DNA from 2 places in the Arthrobacter gandavensis genome. Region 2 is predicted to be linked to the other one. Evidence: riboswitches for the same ligand, from Rfam matches in the RefSeq annotation. Region 2 holds a riboswitch; the other holds the start of a gene.
The links. A riboswitch is a leader RNA that binds a small molecule or an ion and turns the genes downstream of it on or off. The one in region 2 is predicted to bind thiamine pyrophosphate.
Positions count from the first base shown of each region.

Region 1: linked by a shared signal. The riboswitch ahead of ABFX29_RS06685 (ECF transporter S component) and the one ahead of thiM (hydroxyethylthiazole kinase) in region 2 are both predicted to bind thiamine pyrophosphate.

Region 1 is NZ_BAAALV010000002.1:729,996-733,383, reverse strand. Features, by position in the region: gene ABFX29_RS06690 (ABC transporter ATP-binding protein) at 1-786, opposite strand, end outside; gene ABFX29_RS06685 (ECF transporter S component) at 790-1,392, opposite strand; TPP riboswitch at 1,445-1,586, opposite strand; gene ABFX29_RS06680 (DUF4235 domain-containing protein) at 1,680-1,943, shown strand; partial or broken gene mnhG (monovalent cation/H(+) antiporter subunit G) at 2,234-2,575, opposite strand; gene ABFX29_RS06670 (MrpF/PhaF family protein) at 2,578-2,805, opposite strand; gene ABFX29_RS06665 (Na+/H+ antiporter subunit E) at 2,832-3,388, opposite strand, start outside.
Region 2 is NZ_BAAALV010000005.1:194,879-198,266, forward strand. Features, by position in the region: gene ABFX29_RS13090 (bifunctional hydroxymethylpyrimidine kinase/phosphomethylpyrimidine kinase) at 1-683, opposite strand, end outside; gene thiE (thiamine phosphate synthase) at 671-1,360, opposite strand; gene thiM (hydroxyethylthiazole kinase) at 1,357-2,166, opposite strand; TPP riboswitch at 2,158-2,247, opposite strand; gene ABFX29_RS13105 (MarR family winged helix-turn-helix transcriptional regulator) at 2,294-2,776, opposite strand; gene ABFX29_RS13110 (PadR family transcriptional regulator) at 2,966-3,307, shown strand; gene ABFX29_RS13115 (DUF1048 domain-containing protein) at 3,297-3,388, shown strand, end outside.

The sequences.
Region 1 (3,388 bases), on a different contig from region 2:
GGCTGGCAGCGGCGGCGGAACGTTCACCGCCGCGCCGGGCAGCCAGACCCCGGCGTCAGCGAGGCGGGAACGTGTTCGTTCGGCCGTGAGTACCTCCTGGGGCGGGCCGTCCGCCAGTAGTCCCCCACCGGCGTCGAGCACTATTACCCGGTCCACCAGCTGCGCCCACGCAGAGACCCGGTGTTCCACGACAATGAGCGTGGCGCCGGACCGGTCCAGGACCCGTTCCACGGAGTCCCGGATTTCCAGCACTCCGTCCGGGTCCAGGTTGGCTGTCGGCTCGTCCAGCAGCAGCAGGCCGGGGGCCATGGCCAGGATCGACGCCAGGGCCAGGCGCTGCTTCTGGCCACCGGAAAGCGCAGCGGTCGAGTGCTCCAGCGGCACCCGGAGCCCGACGTCGTCCAGCGCCGCGTGCACCCGGTCCCAGATCTCCGCGCGGGGAACTCCGAGGTTCTCGGCGCCGAACGCCACTTCGTCACCCACCCGGGAGAGCACAATCTGCGAGTCGGGGTCCTGCAGCAGCAGCCCGGCCCGCCCACGCGCCGCCTGGGGGTGGGCGCCGTCGAGCCGCAGCGTTCCGCTTTCGGTCCCGCCGGTGTCTTCGCCCAGGACTCCCGCCAGGGCATGCAGCAGCGTGGACTTGCCCGCTCCGGACGCCCCCAGGAGGAGCACCCGCTCCCCCGGGTTGATATCGAAGGAAACGCCGGCAACTGCCTGGGCCTTGCGTCCGGCGTGCCGCCATCCCCAGTCCCGGGCAGCGACCGCCACGGGGTTGGCTGTAGCCATCGTCTACACGTCCGCCGTGCGTCCGGACGCGAAGGCTGAAAGCACCCCGGTCTTTGCCAGCGCCCGCACCGCCAGCCAGGAGAGCAGCCCGGCCAGCACCAGCCCGGACACCCCGGCGAAGACGGTGTACAGCGCCTGCCATTGGAGGGCCCATTCGGGCATGTAGAGAATCGATTCGCTCGCCCCGAGGAACAGGCCGGACCCAAGGCCCGCCAGTAGGGCAACGGGCAGCGTGAACTTCCGGTACAGGAAGAGCAGGAACACCAGTTCGGCGCCCAGGCCCTGGATGGCCCCGGAGAGCAGCACGGAAAGGCCAAACTGGGTACCCAGCACGCCGGAGACGGCGGCGGCAAGGACCTCGCAGTACAGTGCGGCTCCCGGCTTGCGGATGATCAGCCCGCCCAGCACGCCGGCGATCAGCCAGCCGCCGGTGTAAAGCCCGCCCAACGGGGGGAAAGCGAGGAAGAGGGCAGCGACTCCGCCGTAGGCCAGGGACCAGGCCCAGAACACTACGCCGGTGGCTACGGCAAGGACGGATGCGACGACGATGTCCACGACGCGCCACGATGAACGGGACGGCGCCAGGGACCGGGTGGTTTCTTGCATGGAAGGTTCCTCCTGGATTCAGGAGGGGAGGGAAAACCGCCTGCGGCGGTGCACCCCTGAGATCTCGACTCCCTTCGCCGGTACTAACCGGAGCAGGTTCGAGGGTCTGCGGCTTGGTCCGCACTCTCAGCGCCCGAAAACCGGCATCCGGATACCCTCCGGAGCCGGGAAGCGGCGCTCCCCTGTCGTGTGTATGCGTGGTCCACTGTACACGCCGTGCGGAGAAGAATCCGGCAGCGGCGGGTAGCGTAGGGAGAAACACCAACGCACAACGCCAAGGAGCACTTATGAACCTGATCCTGAAACTGCTGGGTACCGGTGTCAGCGTGGGCGCGGGCCTCGCCTCGGCCAAGATCCTGGACTTCGCCTGGACCAAGGCAACGGGTAATGAGCCGCCCAAGGACAAGGACGGCGCCCTGGACGCAAGCCTTCGTTCGGCGGTCATCTTCGCACTGGTTTCCGGCGCGGTCAGCCAAGTGATCCGGGTGCTGACCAACCGCGGCACGCAGCGCGCAATCGCCCGCTACAACCGCACCCCTGAGGTCGTCTAGCTCCGTCTCAGCACCATCGAGATAACAGAAACTGCCCGTATGAGCGTTCATACGGGCAGTTTCTGTCATCTCGATGGTGTTTTGGAGAATCCGGCTCAGCCCTCGCGGCTGCGCCCGGGCGGCAGCTTGCCGGCTTCGGCTTCGGCACGGGTCCGCGCCAGGTCCTCGTCGCTAAGGTCCCCGGTGTAATAGGTACCGTCCGGCTCCTGGCCGGGGTCGTCGTCGACCTTCGGATCCGCCTCTGTGTCTGCTTCCTGCTTCTCTGCCGTGGCCTCGAACATCAGCTGCTGGGCGCGCTCCACAACGTCATCCAGCTCATCAATGGTCAGCAGCTCTGGACGCAGGTGCTTGGTCCGGTACCCGGCGCGGCCCACCATGTGGGCTGAGACCGGAGCAGTGAGCAGCATAAAGATCCAGCACAGGGCTAGCACCGGCAGCAGCACCCAGCTGCGGAACTCCACGGCCATGGCCAGCAGGAAGAGCAGCAGGCCAAGCACCTGGGGCTTGGAGGCAGCGTGCATCCGGCTCATCAGGTCCGGGAAGCGGGTCAGGCCGATTGCCGCGGCCAGGGACATAGTGGCGCCGCCCAGCAGCAGGACCGCCACGATCACGTCAATCACAGTCTCGCTCATGGCTACCTCCGGTCCGTTACGAAGCGGGCAACCGTCACGGAGCCGATGAAGCCGATCAGCGAAATCGCGATCACCAGGGCAAGGAAGTCGAGGTTCCGGTAAACGACCATGTCCACTATCAGGGCACCGCCGACAATCGCCAGCAGCACGTCTGCAGCCAGAACCCGGTCAAGGATGGACGGTCCGCGGATAATCCGAAAGATGGCCCCTGCGGCAGCTACAGCCAGCATGACCGAGACAACGATGATTACAGCAGTCACCGGCTGACCTCCCCTGCGCGCAGTTCCTTCAGGTCTTTCTGTTCAGCCCGGACCAGTGCCAGGTCTTCCTTGGTGCCCATCATCCGAATCAGCCAGGATTCGGTGGCACGCACGTCATCCCGGATCTTCTCCGCGGCTTCCTGGCTGTCCACTCCCAGGCAGTGCAGGTAGAGCGTGGAAGTGGAGCGGTCCACTTCCACCACCAGCGAGCCGGGGATCAGAGACAGCGCGTGGCCGGTGGCCGTGACCAGAAGGTCCGAGTGGCTGCGAAGCTTCACAGCCACGACGGCGTTCTTGATCCGGGGCCCATGGACCGTGGCGAGCCAGAGTACGTGGAAGCTGGCGATCACCAGCTTCCAGAGGAACCGGGCACCGAAGCCCGCAGCGTAGAGGAGGTTGAACCGGCCGGACAGGTCCACGGGCGGCAGGTAGAAGATGTTGGTGACGACGAAGGCGATGATCGCGCCGAAAACCAGGTTGCCCAGGCTGAAGTCCTGCCAAAGGGCGCCCCAGAGCAGGACCAGCCAGATGATCAGCGGCAGTTCCTTCAGCA
Region 2 (3,388 bases):
GCAGCGGAGAGCGAGCAGCCGGTGCCGTGGGTGTTCTTGGTCTCCACCCGCGCGGAACTGAACACCGAGATCGTGAACCCGCGCCCGCCGTCGGGCATTACCAGCGCATCCGGTGCCGCAGTTCCGGCCAGGTGCCCGCCCTTCACGAGCACGGACGTGCCATACTCGCGGGCAAGACGGCGTCCCTGCTCCAATGCCTCGTCCCAGTCCTGCGCCGGCTCTGCCTCCAGCAGGGCAGCCAGCTCCGGCAGGTTCGGCGTCACCAGGTCCACCTGGTGCAACAGCCCGCGAAGGGCATCTTCGGCATCGGGGCTGAGCAGGCGGTCACCGCTGCTGGCCACCATCACCGGATCCAGCACCACGGCCGGCGGCCGGACGTCCGCCAGCCAGGAACCCACCGTCCGGGCAACCTCGGTGCTGCCCAGCATGCCGATTTTCACCGCATCGATAATCACGTCATCGCTCACCGCGTCCAGCTGTTCGCGAAGGAACCCCGCAGGCGGGGTATGCACGGAGCGGACCCCGTGAGTGTTCTGCGCAACCAGCGCCGTGACCACGGCCATGCCGTATCCGCCGTTGGCGGCGATCGACTTCAGATCGGCCTGGATTCCGGCTCCGCCCGTGGGATCAGTTCCGGCGATGCTCAGGATCCGCGGGACGTCCCGGACGCTCAGCTCTCCCATGCCGCCACCAGTTCCTCGGCGCTGCGGCGCGGATCGGCAGCGGTGCAGATAGCGGAAACGACGGCGGCGCCGGACGCTCCGGCGGCCTGCAGGCCCCGAATGTCGGACAGCCCGATCCCGCCGATTGCCACGCACGGGACCGGAGCCGCAGAAGCAAAGGACCGGAACCCGTCCACGCCCAGCGGGGCAGGATGGTCCGGTTTGGTGCTGGTGGGATGGATGACTCCGGCACCGAGATAGTCCACCGTTCCCGGCGCGAGTTCCCGCACGGCGTCGAGGTGGGCGGGCGTGTTGGCGGTGAGGCCTACGACGGCGCCGGGGCCCACCAGCGAGCGGACGGACGCGGCGGGCAGGTCGCTTTGGCCAACGTGGACTCCGTGCACCCGGGCGCCGGCTGCCCGGGCGGCGAGGTAAATGTCCACCCGGTCATCGACCAGCACCAGGGCGCGGTCACCGACGGCGTCGGCGACGGCCAGCACCTGGGCGTAGAACTCCGCGGCGGAGGCGTGCTTTTCCCGGACCTGCACGGTGCGCACCCCTCCGGCGACGGCGGCTGCGGCAACAGCGGCAACACCCCGGTCCCCGCACTGCGCCGCATCAGTGACCAGGTAAATGCCGGTGTTCCTGGCCAGGGCCCGGGGCCGCCGGAGCAGTTCGGACTGCACTCCGGCGCTCATGCCGTCACCAGCAGGTTGTGGATGTCTTCGGCGGAGAGGCCGGTCAGGGCGTCCAGGAATGCCGGGGCAAAGGACCCCGGTCCTGCCGACACGGCTGCAGCCTGCTGCGCGGCGATCGTGTAGGCGGCGGTGGCTGCCGCAGCGGCGGTGAGGTCACCGCCGTCGTCCGCGGCGGCGAGGAACGCGGCCGTCACGGCGCCGAGGGCGCAGCCCCCGCCGGTCACCTTGGTCAACAGGGCGCTGCCGTTGCTGATCCGCAGCGTTGATTCACCGTCGGTGATGACGTCCGTGGGTCCGGAGACCGCTACGACGCAGCCGTATTTCGCCGCCAGGAGCTCGGCCGCGGGAAGGGCATCCTCCGGATTGTCCGTGGCGTCCACGCCCCGTCCGCCCGCGCCCAGCCCGGCCAGGGCCATGACCTCGGACGCATTGGCCCGGACCACCGTGGGACGCATCGCCAGCAGCTCTGCAGCGAGGGCAGTACGGACCGGGAGGCTGCCCACTGCCACGGGGTCCAGGACCCAGGGTGTGCCGGCATCGTTTGCCGCTGCTGCGGCCTCCAGCATGGCCGTGCGCTGTTCGGCATGGGGGGTGCCCAGATTGATCAGCACCCCTGAGGCGATGCGGGCAAAAGGTCCGGCTTCACCCGGAATGTCCGTCATGGCCGGGGCTGCGCCGAGGGCGAGGAGGACGTTGGCGGTGAAGTTGGTGACCACTGTGTTGGTCAGGCACTGCACCAGCGGCGGTTCGCTGCGCACGCGGGAAAGGAGGGTGGATACAGAAAATGGTGTCAGGCCAATAGTCATCGGCGACATCCCTTCGCTAGTTCTAACTAGATCAGGTTCGACGGGTCTCATCTCAGCCTTGCGGCACCCCGTGTCACTACAGCTGACTCTACGAAGTCAGCGGGCAAATGGCCAGCCGGACGCGGAGTTAGACAGCGTCCATGGCTGCGCAGGGATTACTGCCCGACGCCGGCTGGTGGGCCTGGCCTGCCAGGCGGTGCAGGAGGGTGCGAAGCAGATTGGCGTCTGCGGGTTCCAGTCCGGCGAGCATGCCGGACTCGGCAGCGGCGACCCGCTCCTCGCAGGCGGCCAGGCGTTGGCGGCCGGCCTTGGTGGCAACGACTTTGCGGGCCCGGCGGTCCGCGGGATCAGGAACCCGTTCCACGTCCCCGGCCTCGGCCAGCTCGTCAATCAGGTAGGTCAGCACAGTCCGGTCGATTCCCAGATGCGCCCCGAGTGCCTGCTGGTTCGGCGGGTCAAAATGGACCACCGTTGAGAGCACCTGGAATCCGCGCAGCCCTCCCGGTGTCCCCTCCAGCGCTGACTGCAGGCGGGCCTGATAACAGCCCGCCACCACGGCCAAATCCCATCCGAGGCCTCCGGGTATTGCTGTGGTGCTGGCTGTAGTCATGGGGAACATCCTAGCCCTGCAATGCGGGCCGGTAGATGTTCTACGCGGCCACTGTTCTGTCATGTCACCTAATGTGCTGGCAGGGACTGCGCGTGCTGCAGAAAAAAATCCCCGGAACAGCTTGCATTCCGGTCAGTACTCATTCTTACTAGGTACTGGTAGTCAACATTACTAAGTAGCGAGGGTTTGATGGGCAGGCAGGCGACGGAGATGCTGAAGGGAGTCCTGGAGGGCATTGTTCTGGCATTCCTCTCCGGCCACTCCGCCTACGGGTATGAGATCACCGCAAGGCTGCGTGACGAGGGCTTCACCGACATCGCCGAAGGCACGGTTTATGCGCTGCTCATCAGGATCGAGCAGCGCGGACTTGTGGACGTGGTGAAGGTCCCCTCCGAAAAGGGGCCGCCGCGGAAGATGTACTCGCTCACCGGCCCGGGGCAGGACTGCCTCAACGAGTTCTGGAGGACCTGGAGCTTCCTCTCAGAACGGCTGGAACGGATCCGCGAGGAGGGAAACGAACATGTGGGTTGAGAAGATTCTTGGCGACTTCGGCGACAAGCGCCGCTGGCATGAATACAAGAACCGGGTGAAGGCACTGCCGCCCGGATACCG